One region of the Candidatus Pantoea multigeneris genome, then DNA from elsewhere that is predicted to be linked to it. Evidence: predicted binding sites of a transcription regulator. Region 1 holds the regulator's gene; each other region holds the start of a gene.
What was found. The regulator PurR, encoded in region 1, represses purine synthesis genes. The targets are predictions, from matches to a motif close to CANGCAAACGTTTGCNTG.
Positions count from the first base shown of each region.

Region 2: a site for PurR is predicted at 3,000-3,017, ahead of guaB (IMP dehydrogenase). Genes of this name have one in related genera too.
Region 3: a site for PurR is predicted at 5,053-5,070, ahead of F3J40_RS14125 (nucleoside-specific channel-forming protein Tsx). Genes of this name have one in related genera too.

Region 1 covers NZ_VWXF01000001.1:58,384-66,458, forward strand. Annotated here, with positions in the region: gene F3J40_RS00255 (alkene reductase) at 1-84, shown strand, start outside; gene gloA (lactoylglutathione lyase) at 177-584, shown strand; gene rnt (ribonuclease T) at 692-1,363, shown strand; gene F3J40_RS00270 (Grx4 family monothiol glutaredoxin) at 1,481-1,813, opposite strand; gene F3J40_RS00275 (C40 family peptidase) at 2,179-2,991, shown strand; gene purR (HTH-type transcriptional repressor PurR) at 3,358-4,383, shown strand; gene punR (DNA-binding transcriptional activator PunR) at 4,380-5,294, opposite strand; gene punC (purine nucleoside transporter PunC) at 5,403-6,605, shown strand; gene cfa (cyclopropane fatty acyl phospholipid synthase) at 6,913-8,061, shown strand.
Region 2 covers NZ_VWXF01000001.1:1,123,473-1,131,547, forward strand. Annotated here, with positions in the region: gene guaA (glutamine-hydrolyzing GMP synthase) at 1-1,401, opposite strand, end outside; gene guaB (IMP dehydrogenase) at 1,472-2,938, opposite strand; gene xseA (exodeoxyribonuclease VII large subunit) at 3,109-4,476, shown strand; gene F3J40_RS05185 (glucose/quinate/shikimate family membrane-bound PQQ-dependent dehydrogenase) at 5,138-7,582, opposite strand; gene der (ribosome biogenesis GTPase Der) at 8,021-8,075, opposite strand, start outside.
Region 3 covers NZ_VWXF01000005.1:289,418-297,492, forward strand. Annotated here, with positions in the region: gene F3J40_RS14095 (glucose/quinate/shikimate family membrane-bound PQQ-dependent dehydrogenase) at 1-133, shown strand, start outside; gene F3J40_RS14100 (MFS transporter) at 184-1,398, opposite strand; gene F3J40_RS14105 (LysR family transcriptional regulator) at 1,511-2,407, opposite strand; gene F3J40_RS14110 (helix-turn-helix domain-containing protein) at 2,479-2,847, opposite strand; gene F3J40_RS14115 (response regulator) at 3,015-3,674, shown strand; gene F3J40_RS14120 (sensor histidine kinase) at 3,671-5,026, shown strand; gene F3J40_RS14125 (nucleoside-specific channel-forming protein Tsx) at 5,292-6,155, shown strand; gene yjdN (VOC family metalloprotein YjdN) at 6,228-6,656, opposite strand; gene F3J40_RS14135 (LysR family transcriptional regulator) at 6,734-7,636, opposite strand; gene F3J40_RS14140 (M20 family metallo-hydrolase) at 7,754-8,075, shown strand, end outside.

The sequences.
Region 1 (8,075 bases):
CAGGATGCGCCTCTGAACCCACAGCGCCCGGAATCCTTCTACGGCGGTGGTGCCGAAGGCTATACCGACTACCCAACGCTGTAATCAGTAAGCCGTGACCTCAGGTTGCGGCTTGCCTTTTTCGCCCGTTGCCATCATGGTTATACGGGCTTTACGTCATTTATTAAGAGGATATTATGCGTTTACTTCATACCATGGTACGCGTGGGCAACCTGGAACGTGCAATTAAGTTCTACACCGAAGTGTTGGGCATGCGCCTGCTGCGTCAGAGCGAGAATACCGAATACAAATACACCCTGGCATTCGTCGGTTACACCGAGGAGAGCGAAGGTGCTGTGATCGAACTGACCTATAACTGGGGCGTAGAGAGCTACGATCTCGGCAACGCTTATGGTCACATCGCACTGGGTGTTGACGATGTTGCAGCCACCTGCGAGCGCATCCGCTCACAGGGCGGTAAAGTGACCCGTGAAGCTGGCCCGGTTAAAGGCGGCACCACGATGATTGCTTTTGTTGAAGATCCAGACGGTTACAAAATTGAGCTGATCGAAAACAAGCACGCCGGTCACGGCCTGGGACACTAATCTCTCCCCTTCAGTCTGCCGTTCCGGCAGACTGCTCGCTTAACCTGCTGCACCGTCAGCCGTTTTTTGCCATAATGCCCGCTGCCTAAATCTGCAATGAGATCCCGATGTCTGCTTCAACTTCCCAAAATGCTTTAAATCAACGTTTTCGCGGCTTCTATCCTGTGGTTATTGATGTTGAAACTGCCGGATTCAATGCCCAGACTGATGCTTTATTAGAAGTGGCAGCCACGACGTTAAAGATGGATGAAGATGGCTGGTTACATTGCGATCAAACACTGCATTTCCACGTCGAGCCCTTTGAAGGGGCGATTTTAAACCCGGAAGCGCTGGCGTTTACCGGTATCGACCCGCACAACCCGCTGCGTGGTGCGGTGAGTGAACATGATGCTCTGCATGCCATCTTTAAGATGGTGCGTAAAGGCATCAAAGATCACGGCTGTAATCGCGCCATTATGGTGGCCCATAACGCGAATTTTGATTTGAGTTTTATGTCGGCCGCCGCTGAGCGTGCCAGCCTGAAACGCAATCCATTCCACCCGTTTGCGACTTTTGATACCGCCGCACTCAGTGGTCTGGTGCTGGGGCAAACCGTGCTGGCGAAAGCCTGTAAAACCGCCGGGATTGATTTCGACAGTACCCAGGCGCACTCCGCGCTTTATGATACCGAGCAAACCGCCCTGCTGTTCTGTGAACTGGTCAATCGCTGGAAACGCCTTGGTGGCTGGCCGCTGCCTTTAGCGGTGGAAGAAGACACTGAGAGCGCGGAAGAAGCGTAATCGTGACGGCGTCACAAAATTCAGGCACATAAAAAAGGCTGCCATTCCTGAAAATGGCAGCCCTGTTTGAATATGATCTTAACTGGCAAGCATCACGGCATTGTCAGCCTGGATGCATTACTCAGCTTCTTTAAACTTTTCTGCGGTTTCTTTAATCAGCTGCTGCAATTCACCGGCCTGGAACATCTGCACGATGATATCGCAGCCGCCAACCAGCTCACCGTCAACCCACAGCTGTGGGAAGGTCGGCCAGTTAGCATAACGTGGCAGCTCAGCACGGATATCCGGGTTCTGCAGAATATCAACATACGCGAAGCGCTCACCACAGGCAGACAACGCCTGAACCGCCTGGGCGGAGAAACCACAGCTAGGCAGTTTTGGCGAACCTTTCATATACAGCAGGATTGGGTTTTCGCTGATCTGCTGCTGAATTTTTTCAATTGTGCTCATAAAATGTCTCTCTCAATTCCCTACTTCGTGTTTCTTTATTGTAGCGATTTCCAGGCACGACTGAAAACCGGATTTTGCGTTCCCTAAAGCAAATCGCCATCTGTGTTAATTCAAATTTTTCATGAGTCGATATCCGCCACACCTTTTTTAGGGTGATTCATTCATTCTTTGTCATAATTGTGGTGCTATAACCTACTGAGATTGCGTGTTTTTCCGACAATCACACTCTGTAAGAATTAAATAAAAAAAGACCTTACCTTTTCGAAAAAAACTGGATTAGAATTACTTCGGTGCTGATCAAGGATCAGATTTGTCTAACTTTGTCGCGGCCAATATCGCGTGGCAGCTTAACCTGTAACCGGACTATGCGTTTACTGATTACGCTTTTCATACTGGCTTTTACTCAAGTTTTTTTGAACGTTGCATGTGCTTCTCCGCATAAGCCGGTTAACGCCAGCTTGCATAATGCAGAGAAGAAAAGTGCGCGTGAAGATGAACGCCGCAAGCGACGCCCGGTGAAAAGTTCGGGTAAGAAAACCCGTACCACAACCATGGAAAAGCTGAAACTTAAGCGCAGTAAAAAAGCCGCGCCTGAGAAAGTGCATCACGAACCGGTTAAAAAAGCCGCGCATCTGACAAAACACACCCCATTAAAAAAGAAAGCCGAGCTTAAGTCTGCACGGGTTAAATATTACGGCCATAAGCGTGGTGCGCGTGGTAAAGCGACTGAACTGGCCACGATTAAAATGAGCAATGCTCACCGCCAGCGCTATCAGAAAGCCCGTGAAACGGCCATGAACAAGCTAATGGGCCAGTTGGGCAAACCTTACCAGTGGGGCGGCACCTCGCCGTATACCGGTTTTGATTGCAGCGGCCTGGTCTGGTATGCCTATAAAGATCTGGTGAATTACAAATTCCCGCGTACCGCGAATGAGATGTACCATTTGCGCGACGCAGCGCCGATTAAGCGTGACATGCTACAGAAAGGGGATTTGGTCTTCTTCCGCATTGCGCATCGCGGGGCGGCCGATCACGTTGGCGTGTATTTGGGTAACGGTAAATTTATTCAGTCACCCCGTACCGGCAAAGATATTCAGATCAGCGCACTCAGTAATGATTACTGGCAGAGCCATTATGTCGGTGCTCGCCGCATGATGACCCCAACCACCATTCGCTGAGTGTTGCGGAGAAAAAAGCCTGAAGATGACCTTCAGGCTTTTTTTTTGCCTGCGATAACTACGCATTCAGATACAGCATCAGTGAATGATTCCCTCGGTTGCCCCGCTGTCACCGCCCCCTCTGGTTTAGCGCTTCGTGTGGCGGCTTGTAAAAATCTCGTCATCTTTGCTGTGTCTTGCTAGAATCCCCTTCTTCGTTGCGCAACAGCGTTTTTTCACCGCCCACCCTACCCACGCCAAGTCACACTCTGGCGGCAAAATAGTGGTCAAAAGGCAGTTGGATTTCCGCAAATTTCACCCTGCGCACGCAAACGTTTAACATTATGTTTATCAATACATTAGGATAAGCATTGGAGTCCGGTTTACATGGCAACAATTAAAGATGTGGCAAAACGCGCGGGCGTCTCAACCACCACCGTTTCGCACGTCATCAATAAAACACGCTTTGTGGCTGAAGAGACCCGCAATGCAGTATGGGAAGCCATTAAAGCGCTGCATTACTCCCCAAGCGCGGTCGCACGTAGCCTGAAGGTGAATCACACCAAGACGTTGGGCCTGTTAGCGACCTCAAGCGAAGCACCTTACTTCGCGGAAATCATTGATGCCGTTGAAAAACACTGCTTCGACAAGGGCTATACCCTTATTTTGGGTAATGCACACAATGACCTGAATAAGCAGCGCGCCTACCTGTCAATGATGGCGCAAAAGCGCGTAGACGGCCTGCTGGTGATGTGTTCGGAATACCCGGACGATCTCCTGAAAATGCTGGAAGAGAACCGTAATATCCCTATGGTGGTGATGGACTGGGGCGAATGTCAGGGCGATTTCACCGATACCGTATTAGATAACGCCTTCCAGGGCGGTTATATGGTCGGTCGCTATCTGATTGAACGCGGCCACCGTGATATTGGCGCGATCCCTGGACAGATGGCACGTAACACCGGGGGTGGTCGTCATGCCGGGTTTGTTAAGGCACTACAGGAAGCAGGCGTGGCGATCCGTGATGAGTGGATTGTGCAAGGGGATTTCGAAACCGAATCGGGCTATCTCGCCATGCAGCAGATTCTGGCACAAAAACAGCGCCCTACGGCGGTGTTCTGCGGCGGAGATGCCATGGCAATGGGCGCAATTTGCGCCGCCGATGAGCTGGGGCTGCGCGTGCCGCAGGATATCTCCGTGATTGGCTATGATAATTTGCGCAACGCGCGTTATTACACGCCAGCGCTCACTACCGTACATCAGCCAAAATCTGAGTTAGGTGAAAAAGCGCTGGATATGCTGTTGGATCGCATCACCAGTAAACGTGAAGACTCTCAGACCATTGAAGTGAATCCGACATTAATTGAACGCCGTTCCGTCGCCGATGGACCGTTCCGCGATTATCGCCGTTAATCCGGACAGTCTTCACTCAGCCACTCCTGATTCAGGGTGTGGCTGTCACCCAAATACGTCAGCAACCATGCCAACGCCGGTGACGCACTTTGCTCGGCCCAGGTGACAAAACAGGGGCTGTCTGGAAACGCCTGCGGTAATTTCAGCTCCTGCAACTGTCCCTGCTGCAACAGCGGCTGCGCCAGATGGCCCGGCGTCATCGCCACACACAATCCCGCTTGCGTACAGGCCAGGCCTGTTTGCCAGTCCGGTGCCACCAGGCGACGTTGGTTATCCAGGGTCCAGGTCATACGGCGTGGCAGCGCGCGTGAGGTATCCTCAATCACCAGTGACGGCCACGCACGTAGCGCGTCTTCATCAGGTTCGGCCACTTGTGTTAACGGGTGGTCGGTTGCGACCACACAGCGCCAGTTCAGTGCGCCCATATCGCGCCAGGCAAAACGCCCTCCTACCGGAACAGCCTGAGTGGCACCAATGGCCGCATCGGCACGCCCATCAGCCAGGGCATCCCAGACACCGTTAAATACTTCATACTGCACGGCAAGTTCCATATCTGGAAAAGCACGATAGAAATCCAGCACCATTTGCCTGACGCGGTGGGGTTTGACGATGCTGTCCACGGCCACCGTAAAGCGCCCTCTCCAGCCGTTGGCTAGCTGCTGACACTGGCGGCGAGTGGCTTGCATTTTTTTGATGACCTCACGACCTTCTGAGACAAAATGCGCACCCGCTGGCGTTAATACAACATCGCGGTGCTGACGTTCGAACAGCGGTACGGCCAGCCAGGTTTCCAACTGCCTGATCGTATAGCTGACGGCAGAGGGGACGCGATGTAATTCCTGTGCCGCCGCACTGAAACTGCCATTGCGCGCGACCGCGTCCACCACTTCAAGTGCATATTCTGACCACATAAGCTTGCCTTCAATTATTTTCACAGCAACCTGCAAATATTAACGTTTCACACTCCCGGCTGCACTCTTTTACACTTGCCGCCTGTGTGAATTAACCATGAGCCTGTTATGTTGTCGTCAAAAGGATTTATGCTCTATCTCGCCGTGCTTAGTATGCTGGGCTTTCTGGCAACGGATATGTACCTCCCCGCGTTTTCTGCCATGCAAACCAGCCTGAGTACCACGCCGGGTATTATTAGCGCGAGCTTAAGCCTGTTCCTGGCTGGATTCGCCTGCGCCCAGTTGGTATGGGGACCGCTGTCCGATCGCCTCGGCCGCCGTCCGGTACTGTTAGCGGGACTGGGTCTGTTTGCGCTGGGCTGTGCCGGTATGCTGTGGGTACAGAGCGGCGAGATGTTGCTGGTGCTGCGCTTTGTTCAGGCGGTAGGCGTTTGTGCGGCAGCGATCAGCTGGCAGGCACTGGTGGTGGACCGTTATGACCAGTCACAAACCGGTAAAGTGTTCGCCACGATTATGCCGCTGGTGGCGCTCTCTCCTGCGCTGGCCCCGCTGCTGGGTGCCTGGTTGCTCGATCACTTTAACTGGCGCGCTATCTTCGCCGTGCTGGCGGTTATCGCCCTGGTGCTCATGCTGGCTACGTTGCGCATCACCACTAAGCCGGTGGCACGCAACGTAACGGAAAAGCAGCCCGGATTTTTTGCGCTGCTGGCTAACCGCACCTACAGCGGAAATGTCGTTATCTATTCTGCCTGTTCAGCGAGTTTCTTTGCGTGGCTGACGGGCTCCCCGTTTATTCTCGCAGACCTCGGTTTAAGTCCCGCCGCCATTGGCTTGAGCTATTTGCCGCAGACGGTTGCCTTTCTGATTGGTGGTTTTGGCTGTCGCGCCCTTCTGAACCGGTTCCCGGATCAGCTGTTACTGCCGCGCCTGCTCGTCATCTATGCGGTCAGTATTTTGCTGCTGCTGGCAGCAGGAAAATGGATGGGTGATAGCCTGACCGCACTGTTATTGCCTTTCTGCGGCATGGCGATGGCAAACGGTGCCATTTATCCGCTGGTGGTGACGCGCGCACTCATGCCTTTCCCACAAGCCAGTGGCAAAGCAGCGGCGCTACAGAACGCGCTGCAACTTGGGCTCTGTTTTATCGCCAGCTTGATTGTCTCCGCAGGGCTGGTTGAGGCACTGAGTACCACCACCTGGGTCATGACGGCCACGGTGGTTATCGCCGCATTCGGCTACCTCTGGCAGCGCCCGCTAAACGCACGTTCTGACATTGTTTCTTCCTCTCCTGCCTGCGAAGATAACCCCTGATACGGATTGGTTAGCACGCTAACATTAATCCGTTGAATATTGACCCAGGTGAGCATATACTCGCTTGGGCCATTAAGTTCTTAACAAAACAATAACATGAGTGACACATTTGCGCGCGACACTGTCGCCGTGATGGCTTGTGCTTTTTTTTCAGTACCCTGAGTTTCAGACGACATTTCACAGAATCAATCCTCTGTAAAACGCCGGATTTCAAGCGAACGGAATATTCCGTGAGTTTTCTCACAAGCTTCGAGAAATTGACTATTCTTTTTCTCAGGTAAGACCGGACAGGTGTGATGGAGATGCTATGAGTTCATCGTGTATAGAAGAAGTGAGCCTCGAAGAGAACCATTGGTTTCGTATTGCCCATGAATTACTGAGCAAGGCAGATATTGAAATTAATGGTACGCGTCCCTGGGATATTCAGGTGAAACACCCTGATTTCTTCAAGCGGGTATTACAGGAAGGGTCGCTAGGCCTTGGCGAAAGCTATATGGACGGATGGTGGGAGTGCGAACGCCTCGATATGTTTTTTCACCATGTGTTAAAACATAAACTGGATCAGCAACTGCCGCGCCATTTTAAAGATACCCTGCGCATCGCTGCTGCGCGCTTAACTAACCTGCAATCCAAAAAACGTGCCTGGATTGTTGGAAAAGAGCATTACGATTTAGGTAATGACCTCTTTACACTGATGCTCGATCGCTTCATGCAATATTCCTGCGGTTACTGGGATAGCGCAGAAACGCTGGAAGACGCACAACACGCTAAGCTAGACATGATCTGCCGTAAGCTGGAGTTGCAACCGGGCATGAGCCTGCTGGATATCGGCTGTGGCTGGGGCGGATTAGCGGAATTTGCTGCCCGTAATTATGGCGTGAGCGTTTACGGTGTCACTATTTCGGCGGAACAGCAGAAGCTGGCGCAGCAACGTTGCGAAGGTCTGGACGTCACTATTTTGTTGCAGGATTATCGCGACCTGAATCAGCAATTTGATCGCATTGTTTCCGTCGGCATGTTTGAACACGTAGGGCCTAAAAACTACGCCACCTACTTTGATGTTGCTGATAAAAATTTGAAACCCGACGGTATTTTCCTGCTGCATACTATCGGTTCAGTCAGGACAGATATGAATGTAGATCCGTGGATCGACAAATATATCTTCCCTAATGGATGCCTGCCATCCGTCCGTCATATTGCGGAAGCCAGTGAACCCCACTTTATCATGGAAGACTGGCACAACTTCGGTGCCGATTATGATATTACGCTGATGGCCTGGTATGATCGCTTTATTGCCAGTTGGGAACAGCTGGAAGAGAAATATGGCGATCGTTTTAAACGCATGTTCTCCTACTACCTGAATGCCTGCGCCGGTGCCTTCCGTGCCAGGGATATTCAGCTATGGCAAGTGGTATTTAGCCGTGGCGTAGAGGGTGGATTGCGCGTCGCGCGATAGTAGTTACTGCGGTG
Region 2 (8,075 bases), 1.1 Mb from region 1:
GTACTTACGGCCATCGCCCATTACGCCGACGGAGCGCACTGGCAGGAACACGGTGAAGGCCTGGCTGACTTTGTTATACAGGTCAGCTTTGTGCAACTCTTCGATGAAGATAGCATCAGCGCGGCGCAGCAGGTCACAGTACTCTTTCTTCACTTCGCCCAGAACACGCACGCCCAGACCTGGACCCGGGAACGGGTGACGGTACAGCATGTCGTACGGCAGGCCCAGCTCCAGACCAATCTTACGCACTTCGTCTTTGAACAGCTCTTTCAGCGGCTCAACCAGACCCATCTTCATCTCTTTCGGCAGACCGCCCACGTTGTGGTGCGATTTGATCACGTGCGCTTTGCCGGTGGCAGACGCCGCAGACTCGATCACGTCTGGATAGATGGTGCCCTGTGCCAGCCATTTCACGTCGGTCAGCTTCAGTGCTTCTTCATCGAACACTTCGACGAATACGCGACCGATGATTTTACGCTTAGCTTCTGGATCGTTCTCACCTGCCAGCGCATCGAGGAAGCGAGCTTCTGCTGCCACGTGAACGATGTTCAGACCAAAGTGGTCGCCAAACATATCCATCACCTGCTCTGCTTCATTCAGACGCAGCAGGCCGTTATCGACGAATACGCAGGTCAGACGGTCACCAATGGCGCGGTGCAGCAACATGGCAGTCACAGATGAATCCACACCACCAGACAGGCCGAGGATGACTTTATCTTCACCTACCTGCTCACGAATACGCTCTACCGCATCTTCGATGATTTTGGCTGGGGTCCACAGCGCTTCGCAGCCGCAGATATCCAGAACAAAACGCTCCAGCATACGCTGGCCCTGACGGGTGTGCGTCACTTCCGGGTGGAACTGCACACCGTAGAAGCGTTTTTCTTCGTTCGCCATAATGGCAAACGGACAAGATTCGGTGCTGGCTACTGTCACGAAGTCTGATGGGATCGCAGTGACTTTGTCACCGTGGCTCATCCAGACGTCCAGCAGCGGCTTGCCAGCATCGCTGATTGCATCTTCAATATCACGCACCAGCGCGCTTGGGGTAATCACTTCAACCTGCGCATAACCAAATTCACGCTCGGTTGAACCTTCAACTTTACCGCCTAACTGCATCGCCATGGTCTGCATGCCGTAGCACACGCCCAGAACCGGTACGCCTGCGTTGAAGACATACTCTGGCGCACGTGGGCTGTTGTGCTCAGTGGTGCTTTCCGGGCCACCGGACAACACGATACCGGTTGGATTGAAGCTACGAATCTGTTCTTCGGTGACATCCCACGCCCAGAGTTCGCAGTACACGCCCAGCTCGCGCACGCGACGCGCGACCAGTTGCGTGTACTGAGAACCAAAATCGAGGATCAGAATACGGTGTTTATGAATGTTTTCAGCTGTCATTAAGGCGTTTCCAGGGATGGACTTTAAAATAAATTCGCCCGGCGGGTGCCGGGCGTCTCATTTTACGGGATTATGAACCCATGCGGTAGTTCGGCGCTTCTTTTGTGATGGTCACGTCGTGAACGTGGCTCTCAGAAATGCCCGCACCGCTGATGCGAACGAACTCTGCTTTAGTACGCAGCAGTTCAATGGTTGCACAACCGGTCAGACCCATGCAGGAGCGCAGGCCGCCCATCTGCTGGTGAACGATCTCTTTCAGACGGCCTTTGTAAGCCACGCGTCCTTCGATACCTTCCGGCACCAGCTTGTCTGCCGCGTTATCGGTCTGGAAGTAACGGTCAGATGAACCTTTAGACATTGCACCCAGTGAACCCATACCACGGTATGATTTGAATGCACGGCCTTGATACAGTTCGATCTCACCAGGAGACTCTTCAGTCCCTGCCAGCATAGAACCCACCATCACAACAGAAGCACCCGCAGCGATAGCTTTTGCGATATCACCAGAGAAGCGGATACCGCCATCAGCGATAACCGGAATACCCGTGCCTTCCAGCGCTTCTACTGCATCAGAAACGGCGGTGATCTGCGGTACACCCACGCCAGTAACGATACGGGTAGTACAGATTGAGCCAGGGCCGATACCCACTTTTACTGCGCTCACACCGGCTTCAACCAGGGCCAGAGCACCAGCGCCAGTAGCAACGTTACCGCCGATGATTTCCAGCTCTGGGAATTTTGCACGGGTATCGCGGATACGCTGCAGAACGCCTTCAGAGTGGCCGTGTGAGGAGTCGATCAGCAGAACGTCAACACCAGCGGCAACCAGCGCGGCAACACGCTCTTCGTTACCTGCGCCAGCACCTACCGCAGCACCAACACGCAGACGACCCTGCGCATCTTTACATGCGTTTGGTTTACGTTCTGCTTTCTGGAAATCTTTAACGGTGATCATGCCCAGCAGGTGGAAGCTGTCGTCCACAACCAGTGCTTTTTCTACGCGCTTTTCGTGCATCTTTTGCAGAACCACTTCACGCGCATCGCCTTCTTTCACAGTAACCAGACGCTCTTTCGGCGTCATTACTGCTGAAACTGGGAGTTCGAGGTCGGTAACGAAACGTACGTCACGGCCAGTGATGATACCGACCAGTTCGTTCTTTTCGTTTACAACCGGGTAACCCGCGAAGCCGTTGCGCTCAGTCAGCTCTTTTACTGCCGCCAGCGTAGTGGTTGGCAGTACAGTCTGAGGATCGGTGACCACGCCGCTTTCATATTTCTTCACCTTGCGAACTTCTTCCGCTTGGCGTTCAATCGACATGTTTTTGTGGATAAAGCCAATGCCGCCTTCTTGCGCCAGCGCAATAGCAAGGTTCGCTTCGGTGACAGTGTCCATGGCTGCAGAAACCATTGGAATATTGAGACGGATGTTTTTCGTCAGCTGAGTGCTTAATTCAGCCGTGTTCGGCAGAACGGTGGAGTGAGCAGGAACGAGCAATACGTCGTCAAATGTGAGTGCTTCTTTAGCGATTCTTAGCATGGCAATATCTCAACCTGGGGGTGAATGAGAACAGATAAAATATTGCGAGCGAATTATACAGGTGGAAACCGTTTGCCTCCAGCGTTTTTTCAGAAAAAACCTTGAACCTTTGTACCAGCCATGTAGTATCGGTTGATTAACCCTCTGATTTGAAATTTGATCTCCATCACATGTCACTGCCATCAAATGCCAATATTTTTAGCGTCAGCCGTCTGAACAGCACGGTGCGGGAGCTACTGGAGCGCGAGATGGGCCAGGTGTGGCTCAGTGCTGAGATCTCCAATTTCACGCAACCCGCTTCCGGGCACTGGTACTTTTCGCTCAAAGACGAAAACGCTCAGGTGCGCTGTGCCATGTTTCGCAACAGCAACCGCCAGGTCAGTTTTCGTCCGCAGCACGGTCAGCAAGTTCTGGTGCGTGCCACCCTGACCCTGTATGAACCACGCGGCGATTATCAGTTGGTCATCAATAGCATGCATCCCGCAGGTGAGGGATTGCTGCAACAGCAGTTTGCTCAGATGAAAGCACGGCTGGAAGCTGAAGGGTTGTTTGCGCCCGAACATAAGCAGCCGCTGCCCGATCCGGCGCGCCAGGTTGGGGTTATCACTTCCGCAACCGGCGCGGCGTTGCATGATGTTTTGCGTGTGCTTCATCGCCGCGATCCTTCACTACCGGTGGTGATCTACCCTACCGCTGTGCAAGGGGCAGATGCGCCTGCTGCCATTGTACGTGCCATTGCGCTGGCTAATCAGCGCCAGGAGTGTGATGTACTTATTGTGGGCCGTGGCGGCGGCTCGCTGGAGGATTTGTGGAGCTTTAACGATGAGCGCGTTGCCCGTGCCATTTTCGCCAGCCGCATTCCGATTGTCAGTGCGGTAGGCCATGAAACAGATGTCACCATTGCCGATTTTGTTGCCGATTTACGTGCCCCTACCCCTTCAGCGGCCGCTGAGCTGGTAAGCCGTAATCAGGTGGAGTTGCTGCGACAGCTACAGGCCCAGCAGCAGCGATTAGAGATGGCGATGGATTACTATCTGGCGCGCCAGCAGCGCCGTTATACGCAATTACAGCATCGTTTACAGCAGCAGCATCCACAGCTGCGTCTAGCACGCCAGCAGACTTCACTGTTCCGCCTACAGCGCCGTCTGGACGAAGCTATGGAGCTGCGCCTACGTACCGCCCTGCGCCAGCAAGATCGCCTGATGCAGCGCCTGAGCGCACAGCAACCGCAGGGAAAAATCTACCTTGCGCAGCAGCAGCTGTCGAACATGCAGCATCGCCTGCAGCAGAGCATGCAACAGCAGTTGAACGCTAATAAACAGCGCTTCGCTACGCTGGCCGCTCAGCTCGAAGGGGTAAGTCCACTGGCAACGCTGGCACGCGGTTTTAGCGTGACCACCACCACGGAAGGGACGCTGGTGAAGAAAACCAGCCAACTCCATGCGGGTGACACGTTACGCACCCGTCTGGATGATGGTTGGGTCGAAAGCCAGGTGACTAAGCTGCAAAAAAAGCGCGCCCCACGTAAAGCAAAATAACGCTCACCCTACGTCCCTCAATAATCGCACAGCCTTCTTACAGCAACGCTGCTGTTTGACAAGTCAAAACCACGGTCTTCCAACCCGAGATACATCGGCCTGTCAGAGGGGGTTGGGCTACGACAGGCTCCGCGCCAATCCCCCTCCGCCACCGAAATCCATAGCGTTGTTTTGCCTGAAAGATGAGAACTGTGCGACTTTCATAAATTACATTCAACAAACAAACCGCACAGGCTTCTTACAGCAACGCTGTTGCCTGGCAGGAAGATAATGGGGGCTATGATAGCGAGTGCTTGCCCGACATGGACGTCGGGCCAGATCTGCATGAGCGATCTTTCCGAGCAGTCATAGCCCCCATTATCTGACCTTTCATCCCACCCACAGCGATGTTTCTCACCGAACTAAAAACAACTCCTTCGTACCTCAATAATCGCACAGACTTCTTACAGCAACGCTGCTGTCTGCGGGAAGATAATGAGGGCTATGATAGCGAGCGCTTGCCCGACATGGACGTCGGGCCAGATCTGCAGGAGCAATCTTTCCGAGCAGTCATAGCCCCCATTATCTGACCTTTCATCCCACCCACAGCGATGTTTCTCACCGAACAAAAAAAGGGCCGACTTTCGTCGACCCCTTTTGCACTACTCTACAGCTTCAGCGATTACTTCTTCACTGAATCTGGCAGAGCATAGGCAATCACGTAATCACCACGGTCCGGAGACTGACGAGCACCACCTGCAGAGATCAGGATGTACTGCTTACCAGTGGTCGGAGAAACGTAGCTGATTGGACCACCCTGGCTGCCCACTGGCAGACGTGCTTTCCACACTTCTTTACCAGTTGAAGAGTCAAAGGCGCGCAGGTAGTAGTCCTGAGTACCGGCGAAGAACACCAGGCCACCCTGAGTTGCCAGAGAACCACCCAGCGTTGGCATACCGATTGGCATCTGTGCATGCATTTTGATACCAAATGGACCGGTATCCTGCACAGTACCTACTGGTACCTGCCAAACAATCTTACGGGTTTTCATGTCAATTGCAGACATAGTACCGAACGGCGGAGCCTGGCACGGAATGCCTAATGGAGACATGAAGCGGTCTTTAACAACGCCGTACGGAGTACCTTTCAGCGGAACTGCACCCATACCGGTGTTAACCGACTCACCACCATTGCTGGTAGCGGCTTTAGAGTTATCCTGTGGAATCATCTTCACCCACAGACCCAGACGCATGTCGTTAACAAACATGTACTGGTGAGTTGGGTCGAAGGAGATACCGCCCCAGTTCATACCACCCAGTGAGCCAGGGAAGCTCAGAGAAGTGTCAGTGTCTGGAACTGTGAACAGACCGTTATAACGCATTGATTTGAAGCTAATACGACAAATCAGCTGGTCAAACGGTGTTGCACCCCACATGTCAGACTCGGTCAGAGTCTGGTTACCGATCTGCGGCATGCCTACAGAGTGCGGCTGAGTTTGCGTGTACTGCTCGTTCGGAATGTGGCCCTGTGGCATTGGCAGCTCTTCGACTTTCGTCAGTGGCTTACCAGTCAGACGGTCCAGCACCCAAATCATACCGGTCTTAGCACCGATAACCACTGCTGGTTTGGTCGTGCCATCTTCCATCGGGAAGTCAACCAGGCTTGGCTGCATTGGTAAGTCGAAGTCCCACAGATCGTTATGCACGGTCTGATAAACCCACTTCTCTTTACCGGTAGTGGCATCCAGCGCCAGAACAGAAGCACCGTATTTATGATCCAGACGAGTACGGTTTGCACCCCACAGGTCAACAGACGGGCTACCCATTGGCAGGAATACGGTGTTCATGTTCGGATCATAGGACATTGGAGCCCATGAGTTCGGCGTAGAACGGGTGTAATCCTGACCTGGCATCAGCACAGCATTTGGATCAACGTTACCTGGGTCAAACGCCCAACGTTGTTTACCAGTGATAACGTCGAAACCACGCAGTACGCCACCAGGCATATCAGTTTGTACGTTATCCGCTACACGGCCACCAACAACCACGGTAGTACCCGCCATCGCTGGAGGAGAGGTCAGCTGATACTGTGGATCTGGCGCTTTACCCAGACCTTGTTTCAGGTCAACCACACCGTGGTCACCGAAATCTTCACAGAACTCACCGTTGTCAGCGTTCACTTCGATCAGCTGAGCATTGATGGTGTTCATGATCAGACGACGCTGACAGGTAGCACCTGGTGCAAGATCAGCAGCCGGAACCGGTGAAGAACCCGGAATGGTTGGCTGTTGCAGTGGTTTAGTGGCGTCAAAGTAAGCCAGACCACGGCAGCGGTTCCATACCTGCGCCTGGGCGTTGATTTCACGCTTCCAGATCTGCTTACCGGTATCCGCAGCAACGGCGATGATGTTGTTGTGTGGAGTACACAGATACAGGGTATTGCCCACCTGCAGCGGGGTCTCCTGATCTTCTGCGCCGTTACCGCCAGGGCTGATTGGCACGTCACCGGTGTGGAAAGTCCATGCAACCTGCAGATCTTTCACGTTGTCACGGGTGATCTGGTCCAGGGCAACAAAGCGGTTACCACCAGCGGTGTTACCGTAGTGGTCCCAGTCTTTCTGCTCGTGTGCTTTATCTACTGGCACCAGCGGCAGCTCTTTCCCATCAGCAGTGACAGGATCGTGCGGCTGGAACATCTGAACAAAAGTCGCCACCATACCCACGGCCAGAACGGCAGACAGGATGTAAGACACTTTAGCCAGAGAAGATTTACCTTCACGCTTACGCAGTGCAGGCCAGGTAACGAACGCCAGAATCATCAGACCAGCTGGAACCATCAGACGTGATACCAGAGGCCAGAACTGCAGGCCTGCATCCGCCAGCGCCCAAATCAGGGTGCCAACAAAGACCAGCAGGAACAGCGTTACCGCAGAAGATTTACGACGGAAGAACTGAATTGCAGAAATTACAGTCACAATACCGGCGATTAAGAAGTACCAGCTGCCGCCAAGGGAGACCAACTTACCGCCTCCGATAGCAAAGAACAGACCAGTAACCAGTAGCACCAGTCCAACGAGCACGGACCAGATACTCAACCCTTTACAGGGACGAGCCGAATTTTCAGCCATATGACAAACTCTCCAGAAAAAATAATGCGCGCCACTTCTCCATCAACACAATGCAGTGTGCTACGGCAGAAGCTCCTTTTTTGAACGGCTACGCTTTATTTTAAATCGTGTTGGTACGGAACAGCGTCCGGAATACGGGCGATGTGAGCAGGTTAACAATTAGGAAAAGTCTCCCTTTCACAAGGCGGCAGGATTGTACCACTTGGTTCGTAATGTTGTGAATAAATATAACGGCGCACTCACTGTGCAATAGCATTTTTGCTACAAATTACGCGAGGAAGTTGACGTAACTATACGGAAAGCCAGTAAATTCTTAGCGCGAAGAAAGAGGTAAAAAAATGTGACCCAGATCAATGCAGACTAAACATTAGTCAAATTTTTTACCCACAAAAACAAAAAAAGGCCCCGCAGGGCCTTTAGTTTCCGTCATTAATTAACTTAACGCTTGTTCTTCTTCAGATGCGAAATCAGACGCTTACGCTTACGTTGTTGA
Region 3 (8,075 bases), on a different contig from region 1:
AGCAGGCGGCCAGGCGACACCAATGACCTATGAAGTGGATGGCCAGCAGTATGTGGTTATCGCTGCTGGTGGTCACGGTTCATTCGGCACCAAGCTGGGTGACTATGTGATTGCATACAAACTGCCGCAGTAAGGCAATGTAAGCAGCTGAAAACAGAGGCGGACTTCGGTCCGCCTTTTTTATTACTGCGTTTTACGCCGCAGCCACCAGAGATTCAACGCGCCGCACAGCGCCATCACGACACAGGTGGCAAGAAATACCGGCCTCATCCCCAGAGCGCCCCCGACAAACCCACCAAACAGCGGCCCCCCCACCTGCCCGACATACTGCGCTGAGGTGGAATAGCCCAACATCCGGCCGACCTGAGAAGAGGGCACATTATGGCGGATAATCGCCGTGATGCAGGGCATCAACCCGCCTAACGCCACGCCCATCAGGAAGCGTAAGATCACCAGTTGCCAGGCGGCAGTGATAAATGCCTGAGGAATCAACAGCAGTGCGCAGGCCAGCAATCCGGTAACCAGCACTTTGCCATGACCGATACGATCGGCCAGTCGTCCCATGCGCGGAGCCGAAACAATATTACCCAACGCCGCCGCGGCCATGACCACGCCCGCAGTCAGGGTAATGGCGTGATCGCCCGCGACAAACTGACCGATATAGAGTGTGATAATCGGCTCTATCGACATGTTCGCAAAGATCAGCAACGCCCCTGATAACCACATCAACCACACCACGCCCTGCTGCACCGTTGCCACCTCCCCCGCGACAGCCGCTTTTTTCTGTGCGGTCTGGCGCGGCGGATCGCGCAGCAGGAAAGTGGTCGCAAGAAACGCGACAAAGATCACCGCACCGGTCAGCCAGAAAGTGTGCCGAATGCCGATCAGTGGCGGTAACGCCCCGCCTAACAGCGGCCCCACCACATTCCCGGCCATAATCCCGGAAGAGAGGATGCCCAGTGCCCAGCCGGTATGCTGCTTTGGCGTCTGTGCCGCCACCATGATGGTGGAACCTGATGCATAGCCTCCCAACAGCCCCGCCAGCAAACGCAGCGCGACCAACTGCCAGGGCGCTGTTGCCATGCCAATCAGCGACATTGCCACCGCCATTCCCAGGCTGGCACGAATTAACATCAGCTTGCGCCCGTAGCGATCCGCCAGCTTCCCCCACAGGGGTGCCGTCAGCGCCGCGCTGAGAAAGGTTGCGCCATAAGCAATGCCTGACCAACGGGCAATCGCCGCAGGTTCAGTCACACTCAGTTGCTGTACGTAGAGCGGTAAAAACGGCAGCAGTAACGTCATTGCCACGATGGTGCTGAAAGAACCAAACACACATACCCACATATTGCGGCGCCAGTGTATTTGTTCCGGGGGGAGTGTCTCTTCCGTTGGTTGCATGATACCGGTCCTGTTGGATAACCAGCTCTCAGGCTAACAACAGGATCACAGCCGCAACAGATCGCGCACGATATTTACTCTCCAGCGTTCTGATGTTGCTGGAGAGCAACAATCAACCGTTCGCCAGCCCGGCGATCAGCGCATCACACAGCAGATTCACTGGTGAGGTAGCCTGCTGCGTCTCTTTAATCATCAGGAAGCACTGCAGGCGGTCCATTTGCCACTCCGGCAGCAGTTGCACGATTTCACCCCGCTGCATCGCTTCCTGCGTCATGTAGGAAGGCAGATAGGCAATGCCGCTGCCAGCAAGGGCGGCATTGAGGAGCGCCATACTGTTGTTGGCACGAAAGCGGCTACGGACATCCATCATCAGCTTCTGTTTTTCCCGGCGGAATGGCAGTGCGGCGGTATGTGCCGCACCGTGAAACAGCAGCAAATCATGGCGCGGCAGTTGCTCAGGATGCAGAATCGGCGGGCGCTGATCCAGATAACCCGGCGTGGCATACAGCCCCCAGTTAATGTCGGTCAGGGCGCGGAAATTTCCCTGTAGCGGCGTGCGCGCACGAATCGCAATCACCGCATCCACCTCTTCTGGCACGCTTTCACCAATGCGGTCAGTCAGATCGAGATCAACGTTGATATGCAGGTGACCGCGTAAAAAACGGTTGAGTACCGGCACCACACACTGGCAGCCAAAGGTCACCGGGGCCTGTAAACGCACGTTACCTGCCGGTTGCTGATGAATCTGCTTCACAAAGGCATCTGCGCGATGCATTTCCGCCAGCATTCGTGTACAGAAGGGGTAGTAGGCTTGACCAAGTTCAGTCAACGTCATTTTGCGCGTGGTGCGCTGGAGCAGTTTGATTCCCAGCCTTAGCTCAAGCCGGGCAATCTCACGGCTGACGTAAGATTTCGACAGCCCGAGATCGCGTGCGGCTTCGCTAAAACTTTGCAGCTCTACCACGCGAGCAAACAGCAGCATGGCGGTGAGGTTATCGCTATTTTCCATGAATTCCCGGATGAGGCTATTGTTTCTGAATTAAACAACATCTACCGGGAAGCATAACAGAATTCGGGCTATTAACTCGCTACCGCCACCGGAAACAGCAGCCGATCCGGTTCAACGCGACGCTGACGGCGCAGTTGACCCGGCGTCACACGGAAGTAGTTTTTAAAGGTGCGCGTGTAGGCTTGTTGCGTATCAAACCCGAAGTTCATCGCCACCTGCAAAATCGCCTCATTACTGTTGAGCAGGCTCAGGGCGGACTCGGTGAGACGACGTTGACGAATATATTCCGCCAAAGAGTAGCCGGTGTGTTGACGGAACAGACGCTGTAAATGCCAACGAGAGTAACCAGAACGACGCGCGACTTCGTCAAGATGCAGGTCGTGTGCAAGGTTGTTCTCGATCCACTCCAGCAAACTACGGATAAATTCGCTCTGATTCATGATGCTCTCCTGAAGAGACTGTTAGGCAGTAGCGTCACTGTAGCGCGTAAAATTTATCCCTTAATTAGCGAAAACTTAGCGCAGAATTAGCAAGGCTGAGATCGCGGTTAATTCTGCGCTAACTTTTCAGCGTTACACTGCGTGTAATGATGGCTGGAGGCATCCTGATGCGTGTACTACTGGTAGAAGATGATGAAATGATCGGTGCTAACCTTCAACATGCGTTGGAAGGTGCTGGCTGGTCAGTAGATTGGGTACGTGACGGCGTTTACGCCAGCAATGCCTGGAGCGAAGGTGGCTACTCCTGTGTACTACTCGACTTAGGCTTACCGCGCCAGGACGGGCTGCAAGTATTAAGACATGCCCGCAGCCGTGGCGATATGACGCCAGTGCTGATCCTCACCGCACGCGATAGCGTCTCTCAGCGCGTGCAGGGTCTGGACAGCGGAGCCGATGATTATCTGCTAAAACCCTTTGATCTACAGGAGGTTCTGGCCCGTATGCGCGCCATAACTCGTCGTCGCCATGGTGCGGCAGACTCCTTACTCGGCAGTGGCGATCTGCAACTCGACATGATGACGCGAGAAGTGTTGTACAAAGGCCAGCGCGAGCAGTTAACTGCGCGAGAGTATGCGCTGCTCTATGCACTGCTGGAGCGTCCCGGTGCCATTCTTTCTCGCGAACAGTTAGAGAACCGCATTTACGGCTGGGGCGAAGAGGTCACCAGCAACGCCATTGACGTACTGATTCACGGTATGCGCCGCAAACTCAACAACGATGCCATTCGCAACGTACGCGGCCTCGGCTGGCGGGTGCCTGCCATATGAAAACATTGCCCTTTATGCGTTCGTTACGTAACAAACTGCTGAGTACGCTGTTTATTATTCATCTGTTGGTGATTGGCGGCGTGACCTGGTATTTCTTTAGCTGCTACGGCGACATGATTGGCAGCATGAAAGACGACCAGCTCACCAAAATAGCGGATGCCTGGGCAGTCAACAAACGTTTGCCGGTGCTGATGCCGCTATTGGTCAATGCCGATAAGGTAAAAAGTGCCTATGTGGTGCAGCTATGGGATGCCAACGGCAAACTGCGCGCCAGCTCGTGGCCGGAACTCAATGCCCCGCTGGTGACGCAAAAGGGCTGGCACAACGTCTACGTCGGTCACTGTCACGACTGCCAATGGCGTATCTATACCCGCCCCGGCGAGCCAGGCAGCGATATTCGCACCATTCAGGTCATGCACAATCTCAGCTATATGAAGTCGGTGATGGTGTCCCGTACTTTATCGGCGATCATCCCCCTGATTCTGATGATGCCTCTGTCAATGCTGGTGATCTGGCTGGTGGTACGCAAAATCACGCGCGATCTGCGCGTGGCCGCCAGGGAGATTGCCGCCCAGGAGACGCTGAATCCGCACACGGTAGCCTCGCACGACTTGCCGGATGAGCTACAGCCGCTGATTGCCGCCTATAACTCCCTGTTACACAAGCTGCATGCGGCCTGGTCCTCCCAGCGACAGTTCCTGGAAGATGCCGCCCATGAGCTACGCACGCCAGTCACCGCCGTGACGCTGCAAGTGGAAAATCTGCGCCAGCATATTCAGCCAGGGGATGCCAGCCGACAGTTTGACCAGCTGGAAGCGGGCGTGACCCGCACCCGCCATCTGGTGACGCAGCTGCTGAATATTTCGCGTCAGGAAGATCACAGCGTGGTGGCAACGGTCGAAAATATCGATCTCGAAGGGCTGCTGAAAGAGAGCATTGAACAGCTCATGGTGGTAGCCGATAAGCGCGGCATTGATATTGGTTTTAACGGCAGTACCCAATATCAGATCCAGGCCAGCCGCTCAGAATTGCGCAGCTTGTTCGATAACCTGATCGGTAATGCGATGCTACACACGCCAGAAGGCAGCCTGGTGGACGTGCTGTTACATCGCGTCGCCGGCAAAACCGTGGTCGATGTGATTGATAACGGCCAGGGAATGGAAGAAGCGTTTATCGATCGTGCTTTTGATCGCTTTACCCGCTCGTCGGATGTGAAAGCCCAGGGCAGCGGTCTTGGCTTGTCCATTGTGAAAAGCGTGGCTAACAAACACAGCATTCAGGTCGCGATCAGTAACTGCCTTAACCCGCAGGGTGTGATTTGCGGTTTGCAGGTTCGCGTCACCCTCCCCTGATTTCCTGCATCGCAACGGAACCGGACAACGCAAACGGTTGTTCGGTTCCGTTCGCCTCAGTTTGATTATGTGATGCACGTCACATTTCCAATGATTTAAAATGCAACACGTTTTGACAAATGTGAGCAAAATCTATTTTCTATGCGCTGATAAACGGCACGCTACGCACGCTGTTTATCTGATTGTTACAGCGCATTTCCCGCGGGGAATTGATTTCACTCCGGCCGCCCCACGAGCAGCGGTCATCAGCATGTGGCTTATGATAATGAAATATAAAAAACTGATAGCAGGCGCTTTACTGGCAGGTAGCATGGCAGGAGCAGCCCAGGCTGCTGACGAACCGCAATATGTTTCTGACTGGTGGCACCAGAGTGTTAACGTGGTAGGCAGTACTCACACCCGTTTCGGACCACAGTACAACAATGACGTGTATCTGGAATATGAAGCCTTTGCACACAAAGACTGGTTCGATTTCTATGGCTACGCCGACCTGACCAACTTCTTTGGCACGGGCAACAGCAACGCCAACGGTATTTTTGACCACGGTTCGCCGCTGTTTATGGAGATTGAACCTCGCTTCTCCATCGACAAACTGACCGGCACCAGCCTGGCATTTGGCCCGTTCAAAGAGTGGTACTTCGCGAACAACTACATCTACGATATGGGTCGCAACCCATCTCAGCGCCAGAGCACCTGGTATATGGGTCTGGGCACGGATATCGATACCCATTCTGACGTTGGCCTGTCGCTGAACGTCTATGCCAAGTACCAGTGGCAGAACTACCAGGCTGCAAACGAAAACAGCTGGGATGGTTACCGCTTCAAAGTGAAATACTTTGTACCGATTACCGACCTGTGGGGCGGTAAGCTGAGCTACATTGGCTTCACCAACTTCGACTGGGGCTCAGACCTGGCGGAGAAAACCGGTCCATCACGCACCAGTAACTCCATCGCTTCCAGCCATATTCTGTCGTTGAACTACGCACACTGGCATGTTTCAACCGTGGCGCGTTGGTTCCACAACGGCGGTCAATGGGCGGATGGTCAGGAGTTGAACTTCGGCAATGGTCCGTTTGAAGTGAAATCTACCGGCTGGGGTTACTACCTGGTTGTAGGTTATAACTTCTGATAGATCGGGAGTGGGCATCTCCACTCCCGCATCTCGGGTTCCTTCCCCCGCTCCGGGAGAAGGAACCGGCTGTTAACCTTGTGGTTTATAAGCATTCACCATCCACGGCACGCCGAACTTATCGGTAAACATCCCAAAGCCATTTGCCCAGAATGTGGGTTCCCAGCTTTTTGTTACCGCTCCACCTTCCGACAGTGCGTCAAACCACTTTTTACCCTGAGCTTCATCGGGCGTAGAGAGGCTGACTGCAAAGCCACCATAGCGCGTATCAGAAGGTCCATCGCTCAGCATGATTTCACCCTGCCCAATGCGCAAATGCGCATGCATGATCTGCTCAGGCGGGAACGTCATTCCCGTAGGGCAACCTTCACCGCCTCCTTCAGACTCCGGCATATCACCAAACGTCATTTTAAACAGTAGCGTGGCATCGGTAGCGGCAAGATAAAACGCAATCGCCTCTTCACAGCGCCCGTTATAAAACAGATAAGGTGTGACTTGCATGATCGACTCCTGCGGAAATAACCCGCTAGAGAGTGTAGTGCGGTTTTTTTCACCCGGACGCGAGCCAGGCCACACTCTTAACTTTGCTGACAATAGCGCCGGAACAGCTGCGCCATATACGCCCCCATTGGGGTAAGTGACGTGTCCTTACGCTGAATAAGATAAAACTGTGCCAGTGGCAGCGGCTCGTCCAGTTCCACCGCCTGCAACTGGCTGCCCAACACCGCATCGTTAATCACATCCTCCGACAGAATGCTGACAAAGTCGCTCTGCGCCACCAGGCTGATACAAGCCATGAACGTTTCACAGGTCACCACAATATTGGGTGCCATGCCGCGTTCGGCAAACAGATCGTGCAGCAGGCGGTAGTAACTGCCTTTGCGCGTTGGCATCGTCCAGTCACAGTGTTGCATCTCCTGTAGCGATCGCGCTTTTGCCATGGGATGGCCTTTGCGCACTACCACGCGGTATTCGCGCGTCATCACCTGTTCGTAGCTCAGCTCCTGATCAAGATGGCTTTGATCGTAAGTGTTAATGGTGAAATCCAGCTCACCCTGACGCAGTTCTGGCACCATGGAGACCAGTTGCCCTTCAACAATACGGACTTTGACACGCGGGTATTCACGATGAAACTGCGTAATGACCTGAGGCATCACGGTGCGAGCAATACTGCCACCCACGCCAATATTCACCTGTCCCCCCGCCAGCCCTAACCGCTGCTGAATCTCCTCCTGCGCCACGCGGAGTTCTTCCAACACCAGACTGGCATGGCGAAAAAAGTTATCACCGATGTCCGTCATTCGCACACCCTGCTGGCCGCGAATAAACAGCCGCGCGCCAACCGCCAGCTCCAGCTCCTGAATCGCTTTCGTGAGCGCCGGTTGCGACAGACCAGACAGGCGGCTGGCTGCACGAATGCTGCCCTGGCGTGCCACATCGACAAAGGCGCGCAGTTGATGAAGTTTTAGCGGTGCTGGCATGGGTATCCTCGTGATAACCCCTGTTTATCATAGGCAAGATATTCGCATCTTATGCCCCCCAATACCATTGTGTAGATTCAGGTTAAAGACCAAAAAACCAACATCAAGGATCACACCATGACTACCCTTTCTCAGCAGGTTTCCGACCTGGTTCCACAACTGCAAAGCTGGCGTCGCGATTTGCATCAGTTTGCTGAATCTGGCTGGCTGGAATTTCGCACGGCGACACTGGTCGCGGAAGAGTTACACCAGTTAGGTTATCAGCTTCAGTTAGGTCGCGAAGTGATTGATGCGGAAGCCCGCATGGGCTTACCAGACGCCAGCGTGCTGGCCGCACAGGAAGCGCGCGCGCTGGCGCAAGGCGCATTGCCACAGTGGATTGGCCACTTCTCCGGCGGATTTTGTGGCGTGGTAGCCACCCTCAACACTGGCCGCCCTG